4 regions of the Rouxiella badensis genome follow, and region 4 is predicted to be linked to each of the others. Evidence: predicted binding sites of a transcription regulator. Region 4 holds the regulator's gene; each other region holds the start of a gene.
What was found. Region 4 encodes PurR, which represses purine synthesis genes. Its sites were predicted from a motif close to CANGCAAACGTTTGCNTG; they were not measured.
Positions count from the first base shown of each region.

Region 1 (3,142 bases), 270 kb from region 4:
AGTACGGGTCCCAGATTGCCCAGGCGTCGACGTCGTGCTGCTGGAAGGCGGCCAGCGCATCAGACGGTGCAAGGTTAATCGGTTTGATATCGGTAAACTTCAGGCCGGCATTTTGCAGGGCACGCAGCACGAAATTGTTCGAGCTTGAGCCTTTCTGGAAGGCTACGGTGTGGCCTTTAAGGTCGGCGACGGTCTTGATTGGGCTGTTTTCCGGAACCAGAATCACTTCAGCCTTAGGCTGTGGAGGCTGATAGCCGACGTACAGCAAGTCCGCGCCTGCGGCCTGGGCAAACAGCGGCGGCAGGTCGCCGGTGCCGCCAAAGTCGATGCTGCCAACGTTCAGCGCTTCAAGAATCTGCGGGCCAGCGGGGAACTGATCCCAGGTGATTTTGGTGTTCGGGAAACGTTTTTCCAGCAGGTGATGACTCTGTGCCAGAATCAGACCGATGGAGCCTTTTTGGATAGCGATGTGAAACACAGCCGGATCTTTTTCTTCTGCCTGAGCGGAAACGACGCTCGACAGGCCGAGGGCCAAAGCCAACAGCGGCAGCCATTTCTTGGGTTGCAAAGACAACAGTGAAGGCAAACGAGAACCTAAAATATTCATTAAAATTTTTTCCAATTAAGCGTGAGCGTGTTGACGTTTTGCGCGAGCGATAGCCAGCGAATGGCGATGGCCTAATGCCGCAAGAAACGTTTCCAGCGAATCATCCAGACGCGCCTGTAATTCATCTTCCAGTTCTGCCGGGAAACTCTGGTATTGGCCGACCAGCTTGTCGTGGGCAAATACGCCCTGTAGCACTTCCTGCGCTTTCAGCGCGCTTAATACCGGCTTGAGTGCGTAATCGATCGCCAGCATGTGGCCCGTTGAACCGGCGGTGGCCAGTGGCAGCACGACCTTGTGCTCGAGTGCGCGTTCGGGCAGCAGATCAAGCAGCGTCTTCAGTGCACCGGAAAATGAAGCCTTATACACCGGGGTAGCAATCAGCAGACCATCGGCGGTTTCCAACTGAGCAACCAGTTCTTTTAACTGTGGGCTGGAAAAGTTGGCAAACAGCAAATCTTCGGCGGCGAAATCTTGCAGACTGTATGACACAACTTCTACGCCTCGGGCGCTGAGCCACTGTTCGCTGAGAGCAAGCAGGGCAGATGAACGTGACGGCTGACGTGGGCTACCTGCGAGTGATATGACTTTCATTGTGCTCCCTTATAACTGTAAGTTATATAACCAACAAATTTGTTCAGAATTTGGATTAAATTAACAGGCGATAGCTTATGACAGGAAATCTAAATTCCGGGAATTCTTAGACCAAAAGTGGATATGAGCCGAAAATCAGCCAATCTTTGCGCATTTGCTGTGACGTGGATGTATTAAAGAAGAAAACAAAAAGAAAACGTTTGCCTGGATTACCGATTTTTGACGGGAATCAATTCCAATTAGTGATGGCTTAGCCGATAATACCGCCCCGACTGGCCACCAGCCATTAGCCACCGGGACCTCAGGAGAATCCATGTATTATCCCTTCGTTAGGAAAGCACTTTTCCAGCTCGATCCAGAGCGCGCGCATGAATTAACGTTTCGCCAACTCAGCCGCCTCTCCGGTTCGCCGTTCGAGTTTCTGATTCGCCAATCGGTGCCGAGCAAGCCGGTTACCTGCATGGGACTGAACTTCAAGAACCCGCTGGGTCTGGCCGCAGGTCTGGATAAAAACGGGGAATGTATCGACGCCTTTGGTGCGATGGGGTTTGGATTCGTTGAAGTGGGTACCGTAACGCCGCGTGCGCAGGACGGTAATCCCAAGCCGAGAATGTTCCGCGTGGTTGAGGCCGAAGGCATAATTAACCGCATGGGGTTTAACAACCACGGCGTCGATAATTTAGTCAATAACGTCAAGAAATCACACTTCGGTGGCGTGCTCGGTATTAATATCGGCAAGAATAAAGACACCCCGGTCGAGAACGGCAAAGACGATTATTTAATCTGCATGGAGAAGGTTTATCCTTATGCCGGTTATATCGCTATTAATATCTCTTCGCCGAACACTCCGGGACTGCGTACCCTGCAATATGGTGAAGCGCTTGACGATCTGCTCGGTTCCATCAAGAATAAGCAGCTCGAACTTCAGCAGCGTCATCAGAAATATGTGCCGGTGGCGGTGAAGATCGCACCAGATCTTTCTCAAGAAGAGTTGATCCAAATAGCCGACAGTCTGGTCCGTCATAATATGGATGGCGTTATTGCGACCAATACCACACTGGAGCGTAATTTGGTTGCTGGTCTGAATTATGGCGACGAGGCGGGCGGATTGAGCGGCCGTCCGGTGCAAATGCAAAGCACCCAGATTATCCGCATGCTTTCCGCAGAACTTAAAGGCGCGATGCCAATTATCGGCGTCGGCGGCATTGATTCATTAACCTCCGCGCGTGAAAAAATGGCGGCGGGTGCATCGTTAATTCAAATCTATTCCGGGTTTATCTATCACGGCCCGCAGCTGATTAAAAATATTCTGATGCATATATAGTTACTGCTCACACTAATTTTGCAAACAAAGCTTGGTCGGGGCTTTATTTCTGCCCCGGCCTCGTTTATATTTTCTTAACTGAGCATTTAATGTACTACCCCAGTCATTATCTCTCTTGCGGCAAGGCTAACCTGCGATTTGTCCTATATAGAGGTTACCGAGAATAATGTTAACGTTGGGCAATGGACAATAGGATAACGAAATGAAAATCAAACCTGATGATAATTGGCGTTGGTATTTTGACGCTGAACATGACCGACTGATGTTGGACCTAGCCAATGGCATGATTTTCCGTTCTCGTTTTCCTGCTAAAATGCTGACCCCCGACGCGTTTGCCGAAACCACTTTTTGCGTTGATGATGCGGCGCTCTATTTCGACTTCGAAGAGCAGTGCAAGAAAATTAAATTGGCTGCTGAACATCGTGCCGAATTAGTGCTTAATGCTTTGGTCGCTTATCGTTTCCTGAAACCGCTGATGCCAAAGAGCTGGCATTTTACTCAGCAGCATCGTCCTTTCCAGCCCGATAATGGCCAGCTTGCCAGCGTCAGCGTGACGGAGTCCGGCGAGCAGGCAACGCTGCTGGTGGTAGAGTCTGGTGATAACGCCAGCCTGTGCTTGC
Region 1 is NZ_CP114062.1:2,587,817-2,590,958, reverse strand. It holds gene O1V65_RS12060 (aliphatic sulfonate ABC transporter substrate-binding protein) at 1-607, opposite strand, end outside; gene ssuE (NADPH-dependent FMN reductase) at 623-1,198, opposite strand; gene pyrD (quinone-dependent dihydroorotate dehydrogenase) at 1,512-2,522, shown strand; gene O1V65_RS12045 (cell division protein ZapC) at 2,725-3,142, shown strand, end outside.
Region 1: pyrD (quinone-dependent dihydroorotate dehydrogenase) is a predicted target of PurR. The motif match lies at 1,388-1,405, and genes of this name have one in related genera.

Region 2 (3,142 bases), 1.7 Mb from region 4:
TTAAGACGTTCTCTCGACACGATACGTACGCCGGATGCCGCGATAGTGCCGAACATTACGATGGTCGCGCCGCCGAGAACCGGCTCAGGAATGTGTTGCACAAAGCCCGCCACGGCCGGGAACAGACCGAGGACGATAAGCATCAGTGCGACCACGAAACCAACATAGCGGCTCGCTACACCGGTCAACTGGATAACGCCGTTGTTCTGACCAAAGCAGGAGTTCGGGAAGGTATTGAACACCGCCGACAGCATGGAGTTCAGGCCATTCGCCAGCACGCCACCCTTGATGCGTTTCATGTAAATCGGGCCGGTTACCGGCTGTTCTGAGACGTCTGAGGTCGCCGTGATATCACCGATAGTTTCCAGCGAGGTCACCATAAAGATCAGCATCAGCGGAATAAGCAGGTTCCAGTCGAAACCCAGGCCGTAATAAAGCGGCGTTGGAATAGTGATCAGATGGCCTGACTCTGCCGGTGCAGTGGCGGGTAACATATCCATGCCCCAGGCGGCCAGATAGCCGACGGCCATCGCAATCACCAGCGACGCAACGCGCAGATACGGGTTACGTTGACGATTGAGCAGAATAATGACCACCAGAACCACGGCGGCCAGAATCAGATTTTTCGGCGAACCAAAGGTATGGTTACTCATCGCGGCATAGCCACCGCCAATGGAGGTCAATCCGACCTGAATAAGCGAAAGCCCAATGATCATCACCACAATACCCGATACCAGCGGGGTGATAATACGGCGCGCCAGATGCAATACGCGAGACAGCAAAATTTCGGTGCAGGAGGCGACCATCAGGGTGCCAAACAGGGCTGCCATCATGGTTGGAACGGTGGCGCCGCCGTTCTTCAGCACCATGCCGCCCATAATCAGCGGAGAAACGAAGTTAAAGCTGGTGCCCTGAATCGACAGCAGGCCTGAACCAATCGGTCCCCAGGTTTTAATTTGCAGAATCGACGCCAGACCGGAGGCAAACAGCGACATGCTGATAATGTGCTGCGTGTCTTGTGCGGGCAGACCCAGAGCCTGGCAGATAAGCAGTGCCGGAGTAATAACCGCCACGAACATGGCCAGCAAATGCTGACAGGCCGCAAACAGCGTTTGTGGCAAAGGTGGGCGGTCTTCTAACCGATAAATTAGTTCACTGCTGCGTGTCGTTTCCGACGCCGAATGCTGAGCGTTTGGCCCGGCAGATTCTGTTGTCACTGGTGGCATCCCCATTAAGCCGAAAGCGGGCATTTTTCATGATATTGAGCTCAAAAGCAATCGTTTGCCAACGGCATTTATGAGGGATAATGCCGCTTAGAGCAGCATTTCTGAGCTTTGAGAAGCCATAGGCGGGAGGATCCGTCTTTCTGCAGCAGAATCAGGCGTTGGTGTAGCGAACGCGCTCTGGTAACCAGCGTTCAATCAACGCCCGTGCGTGCTCGGGATATTGCTGCTGTAAATGTCGCGCGATGCGCTGTACCTCGGGGATCATTGCCTGGTCACGCAGTAAATCCGCAACTTTAAACTCGGCGCTGCCCGTCTGGCGTGTCCCTAATAGCTCACCCGGACCTCGAATTTCGAGATCCTGCTGGGCGATAACAAAGCCGTCATTGCTGTCGCGAAGCACCTGTAAACGCTTCTGCGCCGTTTTGCTTAGCGGGGTTTTGTAGAGCAGCACGCAGTGGGAAGCGATAGCGCCTCGGCCAACGCGCCCGCGCAGCTGGTGCAGCTGTGCAAGACCCAGACGCTCTGGGTTTTCGATAATCATCAGGCTGGCATTAGGGACATCGACGCCGACCTCTATCACCGTCGTCGCGACCAGCAGCTGGATCTCGCCCTGTTTGAAGGCTTGCATCACCGCCTGTTTTTCCTGCGCCTTCATTCGGCCATGCACCAAACCAATTTTCAGCTCGGGCAGCGCGATTTTCAGTCCTTCCCAGGTGGCTTCGGCGGCCTGTGCCTCAAGCATTTCTGATTCTTCAATCAGCGTACAGACCCAATAGGCTTGACGGTTCTCTTCCATGCAGGCGCTTTTCACCCGCTGGATAATATCGTTACGGCGGGTATCAGGGATAGCGACGGTGGTGACCGGTGTGCGACCCGGCGGAAGTTCGTCGATAACCGAGGTATCGAGATCGGCATAGGCGGTCATCGCCAGCGTGCGCGGAATAGGAGTGGCGGTCATAATCAGCTGGTGCGGATGGAAACCCTGCTGTTTGCCCTTTTCCCACAGAGCCAGTCGCTGGTGAACGCCAAAACGGTGCTGTTCGTCGATAATGACCAGCGCCAGCGCCGAAAATTGGATTTGTTCCTGGAAGATGGCGTGCGTTCCGACCACCATCGAGACCTGTCCGTTGGCAATCGCCTCCTGTTGGGCAATACGCGCCTTACCTTTCTGTTTACCGGCTAGCCAGCCAACCTGAATACCCAGCGGTTCAAACCATTGACGGAAATTATTGGCGTGTTGCTCCGCCAGCAGCTCGGTCGGTGCCATCAGACCGACCTGTTTCCCCTGCGCAATAGCACAGAGCGCGGCGAGTGCGGCAACCAGCGTTTTACCAGAGCCGACGTCACCCTGCACCAGCCGCATCATCGGATACCCCTGCGCGAGATCTTTCTCAATCTCGGCGACGACGCGATTTTGCGCCCCTGTCGGACTAAACGACAACGAGGCGAGGAAGGCGTTCATCAGGCGATGGTCTTTGACCAGCGGCAGCGCCTTGTAGCTCTGGGTTCCAGCTCTTACCGCCAGCATGCTGAGATTATGCGCCAGTAACTCTTCCATAATCAGACGACGCTGCGCCGGATGCTGGCCTTTCTCAAGGTCGGTCAGCTGCATGTCCGGCGGCGGACGATGCAGAAGATGCAGCGCCTGCGACAGTGGCAACAGTGTGCGGCTGAGTTCCTGCGGCAGGAGCTCGGCGATAGGCTGGGTGTCGAGCAGCGAAAGCGCTTGGTTTGTCAGCTTGCGCAGCGTGGCCTGGCGTATACCTTCGGTCGTCGGATAGACCGGTGTCAGCGATTCTTGTAACACAACCTCGCTGTTTTCACCCTGCACGCGATATTCCGGATGAATGATTTCAGCGCCGTGCGTGCCGCGTTTGATTTCGCCATAGGCGGTAACTCGCCGACCCGGCGCCAGA
Region 2 is NZ_CP114062.1:3,994,592-3,997,733, reverse strand. It holds gene O1V65_RS18430 (nucleobase:cation symporter-2 family protein) at 1-1,226, opposite strand, end outside; gene recG (ATP-dependent DNA helicase RecG) at 1,378-3,142, opposite strand, start outside.
Region 2: O1V65_RS18430 (nucleobase:cation symporter-2 family protein) is a predicted target of PurR. The motif match lies at 1,271-1,288, and genes of this name have one in related genera.

Region 3 (3,142 bases), 1.7 Mb from region 4:
TCGCCTGGCGTGGTTTAGCGTCGTTCTGCCTTCGCTGGTATTGAATTACTTCGGTCAGGGCGCGCTATTGCTCAAGAATCCCGAAGCGATTAAAAACCCGTTCTTCCTTTTGGCGCCAGACTGGGCGCTGCTGCCGATGCTTATCCTGGCGACCTTGGCTACCATCATCGCTTCGCAGGCCGTTATCTCAGGCGTGTTCTCACTGACGCGTCAGGCGGTTCGCCTGGGTTATCTGCCGCCGATGCGCATCATCCACACCTCCGAAATGGAAGCCGGTCAGATTTACGTGCCGGTCATCAACTGGATGCTCTATTTCGCTGTGGTGGTGGTTATCCTCGGCTTCGAACATTCGAGTAATCTAGCCGCGGCCTACGGTATCGCGGTAACTGGAACCATGGTACTGACCACTATCTTGTCGTGCACCGTGGCGTACAAAAACTGGCATTGGAAAGGCTTCATCGTGGCCGTGCTGGCCGTGGTGCTTCTGTTTATCGACGTGCCGCTGTTCGCCGCCAACGCTACCAAGATCCTCTCCGGTGGTTGGTTGCCGCTGGTGCTGGCGCTGATGATGTTTGTGGTGATGACCACCTGGAAGAGCGAGCGTTTCCGCCTTATGCGCCGCATGCATGAGCACGGTAACTCTCTCGAGGCGATGATAGCCTCACTCGAGAAATCGCCGCCGGTACGTGTGCCGGGGACTGCGGTTTATATGTCTCGCGCTATAAACGTCATTCCTTTTGCGCTGTTGCACAACCTCAAGCATAACAAAGTGTTGCACGAGCGCGTGGTGTTGCTGACGCTGCGCACTGAAGATGCGCCCTATGTGCATAACGTTCGCCGCGTGACCATCGAGCAGATGTCGCCGACCTTCTGGCGCGTGGTGGCAAGCTACGGCTTCAAAGAGACCCCGAACGTTGAAGAAGTGTTCCACCGCTGTGGCCTCGAAGGCCTGTCGTGCCGCATGATGGAAACCTCGTTTTTCATGTCGCATGAGTCACTGATTCTGACCAAGCGTCCCTGGTATCTCTACTTCCGCGGCAAACTGTTTATCGCCCTGAGCCGTAACGCCCTGCGTGCACCGGACCAGTTCGAAATCCCCCCTAACCGCGTGATTGAGCTCGGAACTCAGGTCGAGATATAGGGTTTCATCATCAAATAAAGAGAAAACGCCGCAGTCCACAAACCTGCGGCGTTTTTGTTTTCCTCCGCGTTACGCTCGCCCATCTGTTTTATTCCACTTAAGTTAAACCGCTGTTTACCTGCCATCGAAACGTTTCGACGGCGATCACAAATTCACCTTCTGCTCATTGCCAGCGCGTACGAATTTTCTAGAATCAACCGCGAGCGAAACGTTTCGCTGTCGGAGCTGATAATGAAAAAAGCCAAGTTGTTGAACGCCGAAGTTTCACAGGTTATTGCCAGTCTGGGTCATACCGACAGCCTGACGATTGCCGATGCCGGTTTACCTATTCCCGCTACCTCCCGGCGCATCGACCTTGCGTTGACTCAGGGTGTACCGAGTTTTTTGCAGGTGTTCTCGGTGGTTACCGACGAAATGCAGGTAGAGCGTGCCGTGCTTGCCGAAGAGATTAAGCGGCAGAACCCTGCGCTGCATGAAACGCTGATCGGTCAGTTGAAACAGCTTGAGCAACAGCAGGGAAACACCATTACGCTGGAATATGTCAGCCATCAGGCTTTCAAACAACAGACTCAAACCACTCGTGCAGTGATCCGCAGCGGGGAATGTTCGCCATACGCCAACATCATCCTGTTCGCTGGCGTCACCTTCTGAGGTCTCTATGCAACCTTTGCTGCAACTCTCAGGGATTGATAAAGCCTTTCCCGGCGTAAAAGCGCTGTCTGGCGCTGCGCTCAGCGTGTATCCGGGAAAAGTCATGGCGCTGGTCGGTGAAAACGGTGCAGGCAAGTCCACGATGATGAAAGTGCTGACCGGCATCTATCAAAAAGACGCCGGTCAGCTGCAATTTTTGGGTAAGGAAGCCAGCTTCAGCGGCCCGAAAGATTCGCAGGAAGCCGGGATCGGCATTATCCATCAGGAGCTAAACCTGATCCCGCAGTTGACCATCGCCGAGAATATTTTCCTGGGGCGTGAGTTCGTCAACGGGATAGGCCGCATTCAGTGGAAAAAAACCATCGCCGAAGCCGACAAACTGTTGGCGCGCCTTAATTTGCGTTACAGCAGTCAGCGCCTGGTGGGTGACCTTTCCATTGGTGACCAGCAGATGGTCGAAATCGCCAAGGTGCTGAGCTTCGAATCGCGCGTCATCATCATGGACGAACCGACCGATGCGCTGACCGATACCGAAACGGCCTCCTTATTTAGCGTGATCCGCGAACTGAAGGCCGCCGGCTGCGGCGTGGTATATATCTCGCATCGCCTGAAAGAGATCTTCGAGATTTGCGACGACGTAACGGTATTTCGCGACGGGCAGTTTATCGCTGAGCGCCCCGTTAGCGAGCTACAGGAAGACACGCTGATCGAGATGATGGTTGGTCGTCGCCTCGATGAGCAATATCCCCGCATTAATCACGACAGCGGTGCGCTGCGTCTCTCGGTGAACCAGGTTTCTGGACCGGGGGTGAAGCATGCCAGCTTCAATCTGTATGCCGGTGAGATCCTGGGCGTTTCCGGGCTGATGGGCGCTGGACGCACCGAACTGATGAAGATCCTCTACGGTGCGTGCAAGAAAACCGCCGGTACTATCACTCTCGATGGCAAAGAGATCAATCCGCGCACGCCGCAGGACGGTCTGGCCAACGGCATCGTTTATATCTCAGAGGACCGTAAGCGCGACGGCCTGGTGCTCGGCATGTCGGTGAAGGAAAACATGTCGTTGACCGCGCTGCGCTATTTCAGCCGTTTGGGCGGCGGCCTCAAACACGGCGAAGAGCAGCAGACGGTGGGCGACTTTATCCGCCTGTTCAATATCAAGACACCGTCGATGATGCAGCCGATCGGCCTGCTCTCCGGCGGTAATCAACAGAAAGTCGCCATTGCCCGTGGGCTGATGACGCGTCCGAAAGTATTGATCCTCGATGAGCCGACGCGCGGCGTCGACGTCGGGGCCAAGAAAGAGATTTACCAGTTAATTAATCAGTTCAAGCGCGAAGGTCTGAGCAT
Region 3 is NZ_CP114062.1:4,052,843-4,055,984, reverse strand. It holds gene kup (low affinity potassium transporter Kup) at 1-1,141, shown strand, start outside; gene rbsD (D-ribose pyranase) at 1,373-1,792, shown strand; gene rbsA (ribose ABC transporter ATP-binding protein RbsA) at 1,800-3,142, shown strand, end outside.
Region 3: rbsD (D-ribose pyranase) is a predicted target of PurR. The motif match lies at 1,343-1,360, and genes of this name have one in related genera.

Region 4 (3,142 bases):
TGTGCTGCTGTTTACCCAGCTCTTTTTGAATTTGGCGAATGCTTCGCCAAGTCATCGCGTCTCCGCCAAACAGGCCGAAACGCACGTAAGCCAGGCAAAGCCTGATGAGCGACGAAAGCGAAAGGTCGTCGCGAGAAGCAATAGAAAGACCAAGACTGTTCCGGTGAAAGAACAATCGAAAGCCAAAGAACACAGCAGGACGAAAGAGAAAGTGCACGGGAAGGCGAAAGTCGAGCACAAGCATCCTACCAGCACTAAACTCGTCAGGCACAAGGCCGAGAAGCCAACCGCTTCCAGGCTCGCAAGACACAAGGCAGAGAACTCGAAGAAAGAGATAAACTCGATTAGCCGTTCTCTGGCTGCTACCACTAACGTGGTCTGTGCGAAAGAAGGCAAAAAAGCCTACGGACGACACCGAAAGCATAAAACAAAAGAAGATACCTGCACCCCGTTAACGCTGAGTGCAGCGCACAAGAAAAAGTATTTGCATGCTAAAGAAACCGCGATGAACAAGCTGATGCACCAGGTCGGCAAACCTTATCGCTGGGGTGGAACCTCCCCGAATACTGGTTTCGACTGTAGTGGCCTGGTTTATTACGCGTACAAAGATTTAATGCGTATTAAAATGCCTCGCACCGCCAATGAGATGTACCATTTGCGCGATGCGGCCCCGGTTCCACGCGGTGAGCTTGAGTCTGGTGATTTAGTGTTCTTTAGAATTACTAAACGCGGCGCGGCGGACCACGTAGGTGTTTATCTCGGCAACGGTAAGTTTATTCAGTCACCGCGCTCTGGAGAAGACATCAAAATTAGTTATCTGGCAGATAACTACTGGCAAGACCACTACGTTGGTGCTCGCCGGGTCATGACGCCGAAAACGATTCGTTAAATAATGATTTCTCGCTTAACACCTGTGAATAGCATTTAACGAATGGTTTAAGCCTACCCCCTCTCGAGCGGGCGGTAAAATAGAAAAGGGCGATTTCTTTGATAAGAAATCGCCCTTTTTCGTTTCTGCCTGACGGCAAAAGATCAGTGCATGACGGCGGTAAAGCTGAATGCCACGATCGTCACCAGTGCGCACACCACGGTTATCAATGAGTATTTCAGATTGGTATCCACATAGACTCCTTGCCGGATAGAAGATTAAAAACCCTATATTTTATAAGCCTAAATATTTTGCGCGCTTTGCGTAAAAACGTCTACCGATCGTGCACCGATTTGCGCAACTTATCGCGAAAGCGCAAATTTGGCTTTCCCTTTCTTGAGATATAAGAGAAAATTAGCGGTTACCACGCTGTGTGCCCGGTCGGCGTTGTCCGACGCATCTTTCAGGATTCCTGAAACCACCCAACGAATTAACTGCTTAAAATGATTTATGCAGTTGAATGCACGCAGGCAAACGATTAACAAAAAACTAACGTGCTGAAAAGGGTTAGTTCAGGAGTGATTTTTACATGGCCACGATTAAAGATGTCGCTAAGCGCGCTGGTGTTTCGACTACAACGGTGTCGCACGTCATCAATAAAACCCGTTTCGTCGCCGAAGAAACTAAAGCTGCGGTTCGCGCAGCCATTAAAGATTTGCACTATTCCCCGAGCGCCGTCGCGCGTAGCCTGAAGGTGAATAACACCAAGTCCATCGGCCTGCTGGCCACCTCGAGTGAGGCGCCCTACTTCGCCGAAGTCATTGAAGCCGTTGAGAACAGCTGCTTCGCGAAGGGCTACACGCTTATCCTGTGTAACTCGCACAATAATCTGGAAAAGCAGAAAGCCTATCTGGCAATGCTTGCGCAAAAGCGCGTCGACGGCCTGCTGGTGATGTGCGCCGAGTATCCGGCCGAGCTGCTTGCCATGCTCGAGGAGTACCGTTCAATCCCGATGGTGGTGATGGACTGGGGCGAAGCGCAGAACGACTTTACCGACTCGATTATTGATAACGCCTTCGAGGGCGGATATCTGGCGGGTCGTTACCTGGTTGAACGCGGGCATCGCGACATTGGCGCCATTCCCGGTCAGCTGAACCGCAACACCGGCGGCGGTCGCTATCGCGGTTTCCTGAAAGCGATGAATGAAGCCAATATTGCCGTGCGTGATGAATGGGTGGTTCAGGGTGATTTCGAACCTGAATCAGGCTATCAGGCAATGCAAAAGATCCTCAACCAGAAGCAGCGACCGACGGCAGTGTTCTGCGGCGGTGACGTGATGGCGATGGGCGCGATTTGCGCAGCCGACGAAATGGGCCTGCGCGTTCCTCAGGATATTTCGGTCATTGGTTATGACAACGTGCGCAACGCGCGCTACTTCTCTCCAGCACTCACCACGGTACACCAGCCGAAAGAGCGCCTGGGCGAGATGGCCTTTACCATGTTGCTCGACCGCATTATTAGCAAGCGCGAAGTGCAGCAGACCATCGAGGTGAAACCCAAGCTGGTTGAACGCCGCTCCGTGGCCGACGGTCCTTTCCGCGACTATCGTCGTTAATTCTCGCTTTTCTGCGCTCCTCTCACGCCCGCCTTCGCGGGCGTGAGGCTATCTCAGCCATTCTTGATTCAGCGTTTCACTGTCCCCGAGATACTCCAACAACCAGTCTAGCGCCGGGGAATGATTTCGCTGGTCCCACGTCAGACAACACGGGCTTTCCGGAAACACGTTGGCAAGATTAAGCACTGCCAACCTTTGTTGCGCAATCCACGGCGCAACCCTATGTACTGGCAGCATGCCAACGCAGAGCCCTTCACAAAGGCAATCAATGGCGCAGGTCCAGTCCGGCACGACCAGACGACGCTGGTTGTCCAGCGTCCAGGTGTCGCGTTTGGGCAAATTTCTGGAGGTATCCTCTATACACAGCGCCGGATAAGGCCTCAGCGCATCATCGTCCAACGCCCTATTTTGTGCTGCCAGCGGATGCGTGGCGCTGACCACACAGTGCCAGGGTAAAGTCCCCATGTCCCTAAAGCTGAAACGCCCGCCGACCGGCACCGCGCTGGTGGCACCGATGGCGACGTCTGCACGATCATCGGCCAGCGCGTCCCAAACGCCGTTGAACACCTCTCCTTGAATCAATAACTCGGTGTCGGGGAAAGCGCGATAAAAATCGACCACCAGCTGCCGTATGCGATCGGGTTTTACTATTCGGTCGA
Region 4 is NZ_CP114062.1:2,313,420-2,316,561, forward strand. It holds gene O1V65_RS10675 (C40 family peptidase) at 1-889, shown strand, start outside; gene cydH (cytochrome bd-I oxidase subunit CydH) at 1,033-1,122, opposite strand; gene purR (HTH-type transcriptional repressor PurR) at 1,458-2,483, shown strand; gene punR (DNA-binding transcriptional activator PunR) at 2,532-3,142, opposite strand, start outside.